Regions from separate parts of the Streptomyces sp. Ag82_O1-12 genome, predicted to be linked through region 2. Evidence: riboswitches for the same ligand, from Rfam matches in the RefSeq annotation. Region 2 holds a riboswitch; the other holds the start of a gene.
What was found. A riboswitch is a leader RNA that binds a small molecule or an ion and turns the genes downstream of it on or off. The one in region 2 is predicted to bind cobalamin.

Region 1 (7,236 bases), 2.4 Mb from region 2:
GACGGTAAGGAGCAACCGGCGCGACAGTGGTGTCCATGAACACGAACCAGATCGAAGCACTGATCGGACTGACCGCCACACTCGGGATCCTGGTCCTCCTGATCCTCCCGTCCGTGATCGGCCTGGTGCGCGAGAGGCGCATCGACCGGCAGATCCGGGAGGCTCAGGAGGCCCGCGGAGAGCTTCCGGCTCAGAAGTCCTCGTCCAGGTCGACGGTGCCCTCCACCGCCACCTGGTACGCGGAGGGCCGTCGCTCGAAGAAGTTGGTCAACTCCTGAACCCCCTGGAGCTCCATGAAGGAGAAGGGGTTCTCCGAGCCGTAGACCGGAGCGAAGCCGAGGCGGGTGAGCCGCTGGTCGGCGACGCACTCCAGGTACTGCCGCATCGACTCGGTGTTCATGCCCGGCAGGCCGTCACCGCACAGGTCGCGCGCGAACTGCAGCTCGGCCTCGACGGCCTCCCGGAGCATGTCCGTCACCTCCTGCTGGAGCCGGTCGTCGAACAGCTCCGGCTCCTCCTTGCGGACGGTGTCGACCACGTCGAAGGCGAAGGACATGTGCATCGTCTCGTCGCGGAACACCCAGTTGGTGCCGGTGGCCAGGCCGTGCAGCAGGCCCCGGCTGCGGAACCAGTAGACGTACGCGAAGGCGCCGTAGAAGAACAGGCCCTCGATGCACGCCGCGAAGCAGATCAGGTTGAGCAGGAACCGGCGGCGGTCGGCCCGGGTCTCCAGCCGGTCCAGCTTGTCCACCGAGTCCATCCACTTGAAGCAGAACGACGCCTTCTCGCGGATGGACGGGATGTTCTCCACGGCCGAGAAGGCCGCCGCGCGGTCCTCCGGGTCGGGCAGATAGGTGTCGAGCAGCGTCAGATAGAACTGGACGTGCACAGCCTCCTCGAAGAGCTGACGGCTCAGATACAGCCGCGCCTCGGGGGAGTTGATGTGCTTGTACAGCGTCAGCACCAGGTTGTTCGCGACGATCGAGTCGCCCGTGGCGAAGAAGGCGACCAGCCGGCCGATCAGGTGCTGCTCCGCCGGTGACAGCTTGGCGAGGTCGGTGACGTCCGAGTGGAGGTCGACCTCCTCCACGGTCCAGGTGTTCTTGATGGCGTCCCGGTAGCGCTCGTAGAAGTCCGGGTAGCGCATGGGGCGCAGGGTGAGCTCGAAGCCGGGGTCGAGAAGGTTCTGGGTGCTCATTACTGGCAGGCCTCGCAGGACTCGGGGTTTTCCAGGGAGCAGGCGACCGCTTCGGGGTCCGGGGTGGCCTGCGCGGGGACGGTGGCCTGGGCGGCGCGGGCGATGCGGGTCGCCGGGCGCGAGCGCAGGTAGTACGTCGTCTTCAGCCCGGACTTCCAGGCGTAGGCGTACATCGAGGAGAGCTTGCCGATGGTCGGCGTCTCCAGGAACAGGTTCAGGGACTGGGACTGGTCCAGGAACGGGGTCCTGGCCGCCGCCATGTCGATCAGACCGCGCTGCGGGATCTCCCACGCCGTGCGGTAGAGGGCGCGCACGTCCTCGGGGATCCAGGCGAAGTCCTGCACCGAGCCGCTGGCCTCGCGCAGGGCCTCCCGGCTGCGGGCGTCCCACACGCCGAGCCGCTTCAGCTCGTCCACCAGGTAGGAGTTGACCTGGAGGAACTCGCCCGAGAGCGTCTCGCGCTTGAACAGGTTGGACACCTGCGGCTCGATGCACTCGTACACGCCCGCGATCGATGCGATGGTGGCCGTGGGGGCGATCGCGAGGAGCAGGGAGTTGCGCATGCCGGTCGTGGCGATGCGCTCCCGCAGAGCCGCCCAGCGTTCGGGCCAGGTCACCTCCACGTCGTAGTGGTCGGGGTGCAGCACGCCCCGGGCCGTACGGGTCTTCTCCCAGGCCGGCAGCGGGCCGATGGGGGTCCCCCCTGCACCGGAGCTTGTCGCAGGTGCTTGGGGGCGCTCGGCCAGGTCGGCGGAGGCCTCGTACGCGGCCAGCATGATCCGCTCGGCGATGCGGGTGGACAGCGCCTTGGCCTCGGGCGAGTCGAAGGGCAGGCGCAGCTTGAAGAAGACGTCCTGGAGGCCCATCGCGCCGAGGCCGACCGGGCGCCAGCGGGCGTTGGAGCGGCCCGCCTGCTCGGTCGGGTAGAAGTTGATGTCGACGACCCGGTCGAGGAAGGTCACGGCCGTGCGGACGGTCTCGTCCAGCCGCTCCCAGTCCAGGTCGCCGGTCGAGGTGTCGACAAAGGAACTCAGGTTGACCGAGCCCAGGTTGCAGACCGCCGTCTCCCCGTCGCTGGTGACCTCCAGGATCTCCGTGCAGAGGTTGGAGGAGTGGACGACGTGGCCCGGCTCGGCCGTCTGGTTGGCGGTGCGGTTGGCGGCGTCCTTGAAGGTCATCCAGCCGTTGCCGGTCTGCGCGAGGGTGCGCATCATGCGGCCGTACAGCTCACGGGCGGGCAGGGTCTTCCTCGCCAGGCCCTTCGCCTCGGCCGCCCGGTACGCGGCGTCGAACTCCTCGCCCCACAGGTCGACCAGCTCGGGCACGTCCGAAGGGGAGAACAGCGACCACTGCGCGTCGGCGTTCACGCGCCGCATGAACTCGTCCGGCACCCAGTGCGCCAGGTTCAGGTTGTGCGTGCGGCGGGCGTCCTCGCCGGTGTTGTCGCGCAGCTCCAGGAACTCCTCGATGTCGGAGTGCCAGGTCTCCAGATAGACCGCGGCGGCGCCCTTGCGGCGGCCGCCCTGGTTCACCGCGGCGACCGAGGCGTCGAGGGTCTTCAGGAACGGGACGATGCCGTTGGAGTGCCCGTTGGTGCCGCGGATCAGCGAACCGCGGGCGCGGATGCGGGAGTAGGCGACTCCGATGCCCCCGGCGTGCTTCGACAGCCGGGCCACCTGGTGGTACCGGTCGTAGATGGAGTCCAGCTCGTCCTTGGGGGAGTCGAGGAGGTAGCAGGACGACATCTGCGGGTGCCGGGTGCCCGAGTTGAAGAGGGTGGGGGAGGAGGGGAGGTAGTCCAGGCGGCTCATGAGGCTGTAGAGAGCCGCGACCTCGTCCAGCGCGCGTGTGGTGTCGTCCTCGGCGAGGCCGCTCGCCACCCGCAGCATGAAGTGCTGGGGCGTCTCGACGACCTTGCGGGTGATCGGGTGCCGGAGCAGGTAGCGGCTGTGCAGCGTGCGCAGGCCGAAGTAGCCGAAGCGGTCGTCGGCGCCGGTGTCGATCAGGGCGTCGAGCCGGGCCGCGTGCAGCCGGACGAACTCGGCGGTGCGGTCGGCGATGAGGCCCTCGCCGTGGCCCACCGCCACGGACTCGGTGAAGGACGTGACGCCCTGCGAGGCGGCCTCCTCGCGGATGCCGATGGTCAGCAGCCGGGCGGCCAGCCGGGAGTAGGCGGGGTCCTCGGAGATCAGACCGGCCGCGGCCTCCGTCGCCAGCTCCCGCAACTCCGCTTCGTCCGCGGCGGCGGACCGGCCGCGCAGCGCGGCGGCGGCGACCCGGCCGGGGTCGGCGTCGGGGAGGTCGGCGGTCAGCTCGGTCAGGATCCGCAGCAGCGCGGTACCGGGAGCGTCGTGCTCCTCCTCGGCGGCTGAGACCGGTTCGGCTGGCGCGATGGTCACGTGGGGCTCTCCCTCGCTCGGCACGGGGGCCTCGTCGAGGGCAGGCGGCAGCACACGAGCGCACGCGGCGTCGCGTCCACCGGCCCATTCCACGAGGCCCGGACGTCAGGGCACACCGGCCGGGTGGCCGGGTGCGCTGTCGACAGGTCCTCGGACTGAATCCCATGCGCCTATATGGGCATGGGTACACCGTTGCGGGACAGTTCCGGATTCACACCGGATTCCCCTGCGGCGACAGCGAGCATGAGCATACATCTTGTGCCGGGCTCGGTCGGCACCCCCAGATGTTGTGTCGCGGTGGTGTCGGAGCGTCAGCTCTACGTGACAGCGGGCCGCCGTGACGCTTGGTCACGACGGCCCGCTGCGGGGTGTTCGCTGTGGGTCGAAACCCTGGAATCAGTGCGCGGATCCGGCGGTCGCAGGCGGAAGCTCCACCTGGACCCCGGGGTCGCCCGCGTCCGCCGTGTAGTCCTCCGGCTTGGTCTCGTCGATGCCGTCGGGGGCCTTCAGGGCCTTCAGGACGAAGGTCAGGACCACCGTCACCACCACGTTCAGCACGAACGCAGTGAGGCCGATGTAGCCGATCTCGCCGATGCCCGGGATCTCCTTCGCGGAGCCGCCGAAGTGCTTCTGCGTCGGGGAGGCGACGCCGTACGCGGCGACGGTGCCGTAGATCATGCCGACCGCCCAGCCCGCGAGCAGCGCCCAGCGGTGGAACCAGCGGGTGAACAGGCCGCCGACCAGGGCCGGGAAGGTCTGCAGGATCCAGATACCGCCCAGGAGCTGGAAGTTGATGGCGACCGTCTTGTCCATGGTGAGGACGAAGGCCAGCGCGCCGACCTTCACCAGCAGGGAGACCAGCTTGGAGACCTTGGTCTCCTGCGCCGGAGTGGCGTCCGGCTTGATGAAGTCCTTGTAGATGTTGCGGGTGAAGAGATTCGCGGCCGCGATGGACATGATGGCCGCGGGCACCAGCGCGCCGATGCCGATCGCCGCGAACGCCACGCCCGCGAACCAGTCCGGGAACATCGTCTCGAACAGCTGCGGAATCGCAAGCTGCCCGTTCTGCACCTTGATGCCGGCCGCGATCGCCATGAACCCGAGCAGCGCCAGCAGCCCCAGCATCAGCGAGTACAGCGGCAGGATCGTGGTGTTGCGGCGGATCACCTCACGGCTCTTCGAGGACAGCGTCGCCGTGATCGAGTGCGGGTACATGAACAGCGCCAGGGCGGAGCCCAACGCCAGCGTGGCGTACGTCCACTGGCCCGGCTCGGCCGGTGTCAGCGCACCGCGCGGCGCGCCCGTCGCCGGGTTGGTCTGGCTGTACGCCTCAGTGGCCTTGGCGAAGATGTCGTCGAAGCCGCCCAGCTTGATCGGGATGTAGATGATCGCCACCGCGATGACGATGTAGATCAGCGTGTCCTTCACGAACGCGATGAGCGCGGGGGCCCGCAGACCCGAGGAGTACGTGTACGCCGCCAGCACGCCGAACGCGATCAGCAGCGGCAGGTCCTTGATGAACCAGTTGGTGTTCTCACCGCCGCCGACGCCCATCACGTCCAGCACGGCCTGGATGCCGACCAGCTGGAGCGCGATGTACGGCATCGTCGCCAGGATGCCGGTCACGGCCACCGCCAGCGACAGGCCCTTCGAGCCGAAGCGGCCGCGCACGAAGTCGGACGTCGTGACATAGCCGTGCTTGTGGGACACCGACCACAGGCGGGGCAGGAAGGTGAAGATCAGCGGGTAGACCAGGATCGTGTACGGCACGGCGAAGAAGCCGGCCGCGCCCGCCGCGTAGATCGCCGCCGGGACGGCGACGAAGGTGTACGCCGTGTACAGGTCGCCGCCGAGCAGGAACCAGGTGATCCAGGTGCCGAACGAGCGGCCGCCCAGGCCCCATTCGTCCAGGCTCTGCTCGTTCTCGGCCTTGCGCCAGCGCGCGGCCAGGAAGCCCATGACCGTCACGGCCAGGAAGAAGAAGATGAAGACGCCGAGCGCGACGCCGTTCACGCCGTCCTTCACCGCGACGCACCGCCCTTCGCGGCCGAGCGGGCGCGCTGGTCGCGCTGCCACAGCTTGTAGGCGGTCATCGTCAGGGCGGTGGAGATGAGCACCCACGCCATCTGGTACCAGTAGAAGAACGGGATCCCGATGAAGGCCGGGTCGGTCTTGGCGTACGAGCCGACCCACAGCATGGCCACGAACGGCGCTATGAGGCAGACGGCGATGACGACGCGCATGGGCGTCACCACCGGCCCTCCACTGGCTTCTGGGGCTTGCGACATCAGGCGGCTCCGTCCCCTTGGTGATCACCTGTGTAATGCGCAGGCAATCTAGGTCAGGGCGTGCCCATAGCGGAACCCCTCGTCCGCAATGCGGTACCCAACCGAAATCAGGCCTCAGCAGTGACGGAAGCGGGCGCGGGTGCCCCTGGGGGCTGTCGTGTGGATCATGCCGACGTCGCGGGGCGGCAGCCCCTAGTCGGCGGGCCGCTTCAGCCGCGCCACGAACTTGTACCGGTCGCCCCGGTAGACCGACCGCACCCACTCCACAGGCTGGCCGCCCCGGTCCAGCGAGTGCCGGGAGAGCATCAGCATCGGCAGCCCCACGTCCGTGCCGAGCAGACCGGCCTCGCGCGGGGTGGCCAGGGACGTCTCGATGGTCTCCTCGGCCTCCGCGAGATGGACGTCGTAGACCTCCGCCAGCGCCGTGTAGAGGGACGTGTACTTCACCAGCGAGCGCCGCAGCGCCGGGAAGCGCTTCGCGCTGAGGTGCGTGGTCTCGATGGCCATCGGCTCGCCGTTGGCCATGCGCAGCCGCTCGATGCGCAGTACGCGTCCGCCGGGCGTGATGTCGAGCAGGCCGGCCAAGCGGTCGTCGGCGGTGATGTAGCCGATGTCCAGCAGTTGTGAGGTGGGCTCGAGGCCCTGGGCCCGCATGTCCTCGGTGTACGAGGTCAGTTGCAGCGCCTGCGAGACCTTGGGCTTGGCGACGAACGTGCCCTTGCCCTGGATGCGCTCCAGCCGGCCCTCGACGACCAGTTCCTGGAGCGCCTGGCGCACGGTGGTGCGCGAGGTGTCGAACTCCGCCGCCAGGGTGCGCTCGGGCGGGACCGGCGTGCCGGGCGCCTGGGTCTCCGTCATGTCGAGCAGGTGCTTCTTCAGGCGGTAGTACTTGGGCACGCGCGCGGTCCGGACGGGCACCCCGTTCTCGTTCTCCGCACTGCTGACGTCGGTGCTCATGCTCCGCCTTCCCGGCTGGGTCTGCCGACACGATCCCACTTGTATACCGTCGGCGCCTCTTTTGGTCTAGTCCACCAATCACTGTGGTCTACCCGCAGTATGCCGGGTCCGTCGGGGTTTTCGCTGGCTTCTTACTTAAAGGTTCCTGCATATGTAGGTCGCATAACAGCTGGTCAGGGCTGTAGTACGACCCTTGACAGGCCTTCTGGTCTGGTCCAAGCTCCCCGTACTGGTCTACACCATTGGTCCAGGCCCGGCCCCACGTTCACTGCGGGGAGCCAGGGGGGTTGTGGGATCCCTGAGGAGGGTGGCGTGAAGCGCAAGCTGACAGCCGCGATCGGTATCGCGGGCATGATGGTCTCCATCGCGGCGTGCGGCGGCGAGGGCGGCGGGG
Region 2 (7,236 bases):
GTCAGCGACTTGACCAGGGTCGGTGCCTCGGTGCCGCCGTGCGCCACGCCGGTGCTGAACTCGGTGAAGCTGCCCGGGTTCAGGGTGGTGGATCTGGCGCCCACCAGCGTCTGGTTCTTCTTGAAGTAGAGGTAGTTGTAGCCGTTCACGCCGACGGCCATGTCGCCGTCGATGACGTCGTAGCCCGGGTCGAAGAACACCTGTGGGGCGGAGGCGGTCACGAAGTCGGTCGTGTAGTTCACCATGATCACGTTGTGGCCGCTGGAGTTGACCGAGGAGTAGATCACGGCGTACTGCCGCCGGCCCGCGTCCCAGAACGCCTCGGGGGCCCAGCTGTGGGTGGCCATGTCGTGCAGCTTCAGCCGCCGGTAGCCGGTGAAGGTGCGCAGGTCGGCCGAGTCCCAGACGTGGATGTACTGACTGTTGTAGTTCCAGTCGGTGCCCTTGAGGTCGGTGGCGAGCACCACGAAGGTGCCGTCCTGCTTGCGCATCAGGAACGGGTCGCGCAGCCCGAGCGCGCCCGCGGTCGGGGTGACCAGGGGGTTGTTCTGGTTGAGCGGTGTCCAGTTGAGCCCGTCGGGGCTGACGGCGAGGTGCAGGCCGTAGTCGGTGCCGTCGCCGAGCTTGGTCGACTCGGTGAAGTAGACCATGGCGTACGCCGAGTCGGCGGCGTGCGCGGTGCCGCCGCCGAGGGTCAGGGCGAGCGGCACGGCGGCGGTCATGCCGAGGAGACCGCGGCGGGAGAGGTGGGGGTTCGCGCTCATCTTGTTCTCCAAGGGGCGTATGGGGGGACACCGGACTGCCGCTCTGGCGGGCGGAGTTCGGAAGACCGTTCAGGAGGGGTCGGGATATGCGGCGCGCACCCGCGCCAGTTCCTCGGCGGTGACGGGCAGCACCGTTCCGTGCCGGGGCCGAGACGGAAGCGCGTGGTCGCCGGGCAGTGACCAGTGGGGTTCGGCGAGGCTGTCGGTGTGGAAGGGCAGGTAGCCGCGTCCGCCGGCCTCGTCCATGAAGACCCACCAGCCGTCACCGGTGTTGTCCTTGAAGACGGTGGGCCCCTCGACCCAGTCGGTTCCGACGCCGGTGCGGATGCAGTCGTCGACCGTTTCCCACCTGCGGGGTGTCGTACCGGGGGAGTCGACGGCGGTCAGACTGCGGGAGCGTTCCAGGACGACGTCGCGGGAGCACGATCCGACGACCTTGTCGTCCGTGGTGATGCGGTAGTACCAGTCGCCGTCCTTGGCCACGGTGGAGTCGATGACGCCGCCGCCCGGGTCGTTCCACACCTTCGGCTCGCTGAAGGTGCGGAAGTCCCTGGTGGTGGCGTACATCATGCGCGGGTAGGTGCTGCCGGTGTGCTCGGTGTCGTCCGCCGCGTAGAGGTTGGACGCCCAGTAGACGACGTACGCGCCCAGCTTCGGGTCCCAGGTGGCCTCCGGCGCCCAGGTCATGCCGGCGCGGTCGCCGGAGACCTTCACGTGGCGCTGTCCGGACCAGTGCACGAGGTCGGTGGACTCCCAGATCTCCAGGTACTTGCTGCCGAAGCGCATCGCCTGGCTCCAGCCCTTGCCGCCGTTGATCTTCAGGTCGGTTGCGATCAGGTAAAACTTGTCGCCCTCGGGGGAGCGGACGATGAACGGGTCGCGCACGCCCTTCTCGCCGAGGTCCGAGGTGAGCACCGGCTTGTTGCCGTTCAGGTCGTCCCAGTGGAGGGGGTCGTTGCCGCGGGAGGCGCCGAAGTACACCTGCTCCCCGTCGGAGTAGCGCTCGCCCGCGAAGTAGGCGAAGAAGTAGCCCTCCAGGGGCTTTCGCTCCGGCAGAGCGCGGACCGTGACGTCGAAACGCCGCTTGACCTGCTGGTGATCGAGCCGGACCGTGGCCGTCAGCGTGACGTGAGCGGGAGGCCGGCCGTGGGCGGGGCGGTTGACCTCGCCGGTCGGTGTGACGGTCCGGGGGCGGTCGGACGCCCACCGCACCTTCGCACCGTACAGGGATGTGGTGGGCAGACTGAGGTGGCCGCGTACGTCGTCGGCGTCCCACACGGTCAACGCGGCGGCGGCTTCCGTGAGTTGGGGTCCGGCGGTCGGCGCGGGCACTGCCCGGGCGGGCAGCAGGGAGCAGGCCGACGCGGCGACGGCGAGCGGGATCACCAGGTGTCGGGGCAGGCGCGGGGCGGGGCGGGGCGAAGCAGGCAGGAAAGGCATGGGCGGCTCGTCCTTCTGGGCTTCGGGAGTGAGCTGTCCTTCACCGCACTCGATCGATATGTCGAACGACGTTCGTGGTGCCGGATGGGAACGTAGGGGCCGCGCAGCATCACCGTCAATACTCGTGCGCGGGTAAGCGTTCGGTGAGAGCACGCCCCGCCCCACCGCCGGGCATTGGCCATGTACGGGTCGACGGGTACCGTCAGGGCGAATCGACGACGCCAGAACGGAAGCCGGTGGGAATCCGGCACGGTCGCGCCACTGTGTGCCCCCTCGACACGAGAGGGAGCGAGTCAGACCCGTAGCCGTCGTCCAGTGCACCACCGACAGGGGACGCGAGCTCCCCGAGGAGGACCTGCCATGGCGCAGCATGTCGCCCAGCCGTCCGCTTCCACCCCCGCCCTCCCCGCCAAGCTGCCGATCGGCGCGATCGCTCCCTGGGCGTTCTTCTTCGGCATCCTGATGCTGGTCCTGCTCTACTTCGTCGGCGCCGAGCAGGGCGCCACCTCCGTCACCTCCGGCGAGGACGTCCACGAGTGGGTGCACGACGCCCGCCACCTGCTCGGCTTCCCCTGCCACTGACGCCGGGGAGCCACACCCTCATGAACTCCACCACCGTGAGAAACCTGCTCGTGCGGGGCATGCTCGCCGGTCTCGCCGCCGGTGTACTCGCCCTGGCCGCCGCCTACTTCCTCGGCGAACCGGATGTCGACAAGGCGATCGGCTTCGAGGAGGCCCACGCCCCCGCCCACGGGCACGAGGTCGAACTCGTCTCCCGTGGCCTGCAGTCCACCGCCGGCCTGGCCACCGGCGTCCTCGTCTACGGCGTCGCCTTCGGCGGCATCGCCGCTCTGGCCTACTGTTTCGCGCTCGGCCGCGTGGGCCGCTTCAGCCCCCGGGCCACCGCGCTGCTGCTGTCCGGCAGCGCCCTGCTCGCCGTCTACGTCGTGCCGTTCCTGAAGTACCCCGCCAACCCCCCGGCCGTCGGCAACCCCGACACCATCGGCAAGCGGACCACCCTGTACTTCCTCATGATGCTGCTCGGCGTCCTCCTGGCGATCGCCGCCACCGTCCTCGGCCGGCGCCTCGCGCCGGGCCTGGGCACCTGGTGGGCCACGGTCGTCGCGCTGGCCGCGTTCGCCCTCGCGGTCGGGACCGCCTACGCGTTCCTGCCGGCCGTCAACGAGGTACCGGCCGACTTCCCGGCCGCCGTGCTGTGGCGGTTCCGCCTCTCCGCGCTGGCCGTACAGACCACTCTCTGGGCCGGATTCGGCCTGCTCTTCGGCGAGTTGGCCGAGCGGCTGCTGAACCCCGGACCCGAGACGGCCGCCGCCACGGCCCGGCCGGTCGCCGCTCCCCACTGACCCGCCCGAACCGCCTCGCCCCGGTGATCCAAACGACAGGCCCTACAACCCGGCGCCGGCTCCCGGCGCGTCCAGCGGCCGCCCGAGCCGCACATTCCAGCGCCCGGCCCGCCCGCTGAGCTCCGTCGCGGTCAGCGGTGCCACGTCCAGCCGCCAGAAACCCGACGCCGACAGGCCCACCGCATGGACCACGGCCGCCCGCACGACGTCCGGCTCGACCACGGCGAGCGTGCGTCCGTCCGTCTCGCGCAGGGCGTCCAGCCAGTGGCCGACGCGCGCGCACGCGTCCCGCACCGACTCCCCGCCGTGGGGTGCGCAGGAGGGATCGGTCAGCCACCGCCCCACGGCCTCCGGTTCCGCGACGGCCACCTCGTCGAGGGTCCGGCCGCGCCAGCGCCCCACCTCCAGACCCGCGAGCTCCGCCGCCTCGGTCCCCTCAAGCCCGAGCGCTCCGGCGGTCTCCCGGCAGCGCATGCCGGGGGAGACGACCATCCGGGTGGCCGGGGGCAGCGACCCGGCCACCGCCGAGGCACGTGCCCGTCCGTCCGCGTCGAGGGTGCCCCCGTCGTCGAAGCGTGCCTGCCGCAGCGACTGGTTCATCGCCGGCGAGATGAGGACGACGCGGCTGGTCACCTGACCGCGCGCCTCCTGCCCGACACCTCAGTCACGCGCCGGGCCGGCTCTGGATCCGCATGCCGGGGCGGCGGCGGTGAACCGTCACGTACGACAGGCCGCTCTCGCCGGCCCGCACGCTGCGGACGCTGCCGTGCGGCAGCCAGACGAGGCTGCCGGACTCCACCGCGCACGGCCCGGCGGCCGAGCCGAGCACGCCGTCGCCGTCGACGACGAGCAGGAGGACGTCCAGGTCGGGTTCGGCGTGGGCGTCGATGGACCCCTGGGGCGGGACGCGGACGAGATTGGCGTCCAGTTGCCGTCCGGGCTCGGCCAGTCGCCACAGGGCGCCGGTCGATTCCGCGCCGGCCGCGACGAGTGAGCCGGTGTTGCCCAGGATCCGCGGAAGGGGAGCGTCGGCCGCGCCGGGGATCTCCTCCGGGTCAGTCATGGATCGCGCCACCATCCGATACGGGCCTGCCCTGGGCCGGTTCACCTGTCCGGCAGGCGATCCGCACCGCTCACGGCCGGACGCCCAGAGGAATCTAGCATCGGCCCGGGTCCCGCCCGTGGCCGATACCGTTCACTCCTCGTCGGACGTGGTGGGCCGAGTCCGGCCGGGCTCGGGCGCCTCGCCCTGCAGCGCACGGGCGTGCAGCACGTCGCCGATGAACAGGTCGTAGATCAGCACGCCGATCACACCGCCGACGAGCGGCCCGACGATCGGGATCCACCAGTAGTCGCTGAACGCGTCGGCCAGGCTGCCGGGAAACGCCAGTCCGTCCCATCCCGCCATCCAGGTGAACAGGCGCGGGCCGAGGTCGCGGGCCGGGTTGATGGCGTATCCCGCGTTCGCGCCGTAGGACATGCCGATGGCCGCCACGACGAAGCCGATCACCAGCGGGCCGAGGTTCGCCTTCACGGCCGTGTTGCGCAGGTCGATGATCGCCACCACCAGCATGACCAGGAAGGCGGTGCCGACGATCTGGTCGAGCAGCGGGCCCCAGACGCCGCCGTTGAAGTACGGCGCCGGGAAGGTGGCGAAGATCGAGAACGAGGCGAGGGTCTTCCCGTTGGTCTTCGGCCCCTTGAAGGCGTCGTCGAAGGCGTTGATGGCGTCGTGGTACACGGCGTAGACCAGCGCGGCGCCGGCCAGGGCGCCGAGCACCTGGGAGACCCAGTAGGGCACGACCTTGACCCAGGGGAACTTGCGGCGGACGGCGAAGGCCAGGGTGACCGCCGGGTTGATGTGCGCTCCGCTGACGCCACCGGCCACGTAGATGCCGAGGATCACGGCCATGCACCAGCCCCAGGTGATCAGGAGCCAGTCCCCGGCGCCGAGGAAGAAGATGGTGGGTCCCTCGGTGCGGCCCGAGCCGGGCAGCGCCGCCACCGTCATGGCCACGACGCCGCATCCGAAGGAGATGAGGACGAAGGTCCCGAGGAACTCCGCCAGGCACTCGCCCGCCAGGCCTGCGCGACGTCTGAGCCTCGAGGGTTTCACCAGAGGCTTGATCTCCACTGCCATGTGATTTCTCCCTGGGTTCGTTGATGTGCCGCCTGACGCGCGGTAATCACGTGGTAACCCGGCGCGTGGGGCGCGGCAACCGCAGGAGAATCTCGGGTGGCTCGCTCACCTGCCCCGCCGGACGAGCGGGCGGCGGGGTGGGCGGCTCGTCGAAGAGGTCAGCGGCCCCGGGGTGTGTCGTCGGCGGACTCGCTGTCGCCGGAGCCCAGCCGGACGCAGCATTCCCCGGGCTCCGGGGCCAGCGCCGCGCGGACACCGTTGACCTCCAGGCCGTCGAGGTAACCGCGGACCAAGCAGGTCGCCGACTGGTTGCAGGACCACCTGGATCCCAAGGGCGTCGGCGTGGTCATCGAGGCCGAGCACTCCTGCATGACGTTGCGCGGTGTCCAGGCCACCGGCTCCGACACCCTGACCTCCACCCTGCTCGGCCTGCTGCGCTCCGACGCACGCTCCCGCGGTGAGTTCCTCGCCCTGACGGGCGTGACCCGGTAGCGGTCATGACCGGGCGAGACGCGTGACCCGCTCGTGCAGGCGGTGGACGTGGTCCTCGGACTCCGGCTTCATCAGGACGCTGCGCAGGACGCGGGCACCGTCGGCGTCGGCGGTGACCTTCGGGTGGCGTGCGGTGCAGGCGCACCCGGACGAGGAGATCTCACAGCGCCGGCTCGCCGACGACCTCACGCTCACCAGCAGCGGCATCACTCGCCTGATCGACCGCATGGAGGGGGCCTGCCTGGTGCGGCGCGTACCGGCCCCCGGGGACCGCAGAAGCGTGCTGGTCGAGTCGACCGATCACGGTCGTGCGGTGTTCCTCCGGGCCGCCGCCGCCCACGCGCAGGTCGTGGAGCGGTACTTCGTGGCGCCGCTGGCCTCCGCGGACTACGGGCGGCTGACCCATTCGCTGGGCCAGATCGAGAAGGCGCTGCGCGACGGCTGACGCCTCAGTGACGGTCAGGTCCGCGTCTGTCCGGCGCGGACCAGCCCGCTCTCGTAGGCCATGACCACGAGTTGGGCCCGGTCCCGGGCGCCGAGCTTGGCCATGGCCCGGTTGGCGTGGGTCTTGACGGTGACCGGGGTGACGAAGAGCCGTTCGGCGATCTCGTCGTTGGACAGGCCCGTGGCCACCAGTGTCATGACCTGGCGCTCCCGGGGTGTCAGCGTGGCCAGCCGCTCGGGGTCGGCGAGGGCGCCGGGCGAGGGCTGGGAGAGGAACCGGGCGATCAGTCCCTTGGTCGCGGTGGGCGAGAGCAACGCCTCGTCCGCCGCGACCAGCCGGATCGCGTGCAGGAGTTCGGCCGGCTCGACACCCTTGCCGAGGAAGCCGCTCGCACCGGCCCGCAGCGCCTCGACGACGAACTCGTCCACCTCGAACGTGGTGAGCACCAGCACCTTCACCCCGGCCAGATCCTCGTCCCGGCCGATGAGCCGGGTGGCCTCGATACCGTCGACCTCCGGCATCCGGATGTCCATCACCACGACATCGGCGCGTGCGGAGCGGGCCAGTTCCGCGGCCTCCCGCCCGTTGGAC

Region 1: linked by a shared signal. The riboswitch ahead of QOL88_RS26305 (ribonucleoside-diphosphate reductase subunit alpha) and the one ahead of QOL88_RS37095 (CbtB domain-containing protein) in region 2 are both predicted to bind cobalamin.

Annotation. Positions count from the first base shown of each region.
Region 1 covers NZ_FXUW01000001.1:5,695,727-5,702,962, forward strand. Annotated here, with positions in the region: gene QOL88_RS26295 (hypothetical protein) at 36-278, shown strand; gene QOL88_RS26300 (ribonucleotide-diphosphate reductase subunit beta) at 191-1,198, opposite strand; gene QOL88_RS26305 (ribonucleoside-diphosphate reductase subunit alpha) at 1,198-3,597, opposite strand; cobalamin riboswitch at 3,722-3,848, opposite strand; gene mctP (monocarboxylate uptake permease MctP) at 3,994-5,622, opposite strand; gene QOL88_RS26315 (DUF3311 domain-containing protein) at 5,619-5,885, opposite strand; gene QOL88_RS26320 (GntR family transcriptional regulator) at 6,078-6,842, opposite strand; gene QOL88_RS26325 (extracellular solute-binding protein) at 7,155-7,236, shown strand, end outside.
Region 2 covers NZ_FXUW01000001.1:8,138,730-8,145,965, forward strand. Annotated here, with positions in the region: gene QOL88_RS37085 (glycoside hydrolase family 43 protein) at 1-764, opposite strand, end outside; gene QOL88_RS37090 (glycoside hydrolase family 43 protein) at 834-2,204, opposite strand; cobalamin riboswitch at 2,382-2,527, shown strand; gene QOL88_RS37095 (CbtB domain-containing protein) at 2,565-2,786, shown strand; gene QOL88_RS37100 (CbtA family protein) at 2,807-3,568, shown strand; gene QOL88_RS37105 (histidine phosphatase family protein) at 3,611-4,201, opposite strand; gene QOL88_RS37110 (hypothetical protein) at 4,233-4,631, opposite strand; gene QOL88_RS37115 (MIP/aquaporin family protein) at 4,764-5,708, opposite strand; partial or broken gene QOL88_RS37120 (GTP cyclohydrolase I) at 5,997-6,200, shown strand; gene QOL88_RS37125 (MarR family winged helix-turn-helix transcriptional regulator) at 6,334-6,645, shown strand; gene QOL88_RS37130 (response regulator) at 6,660-7,236, opposite strand, start outside.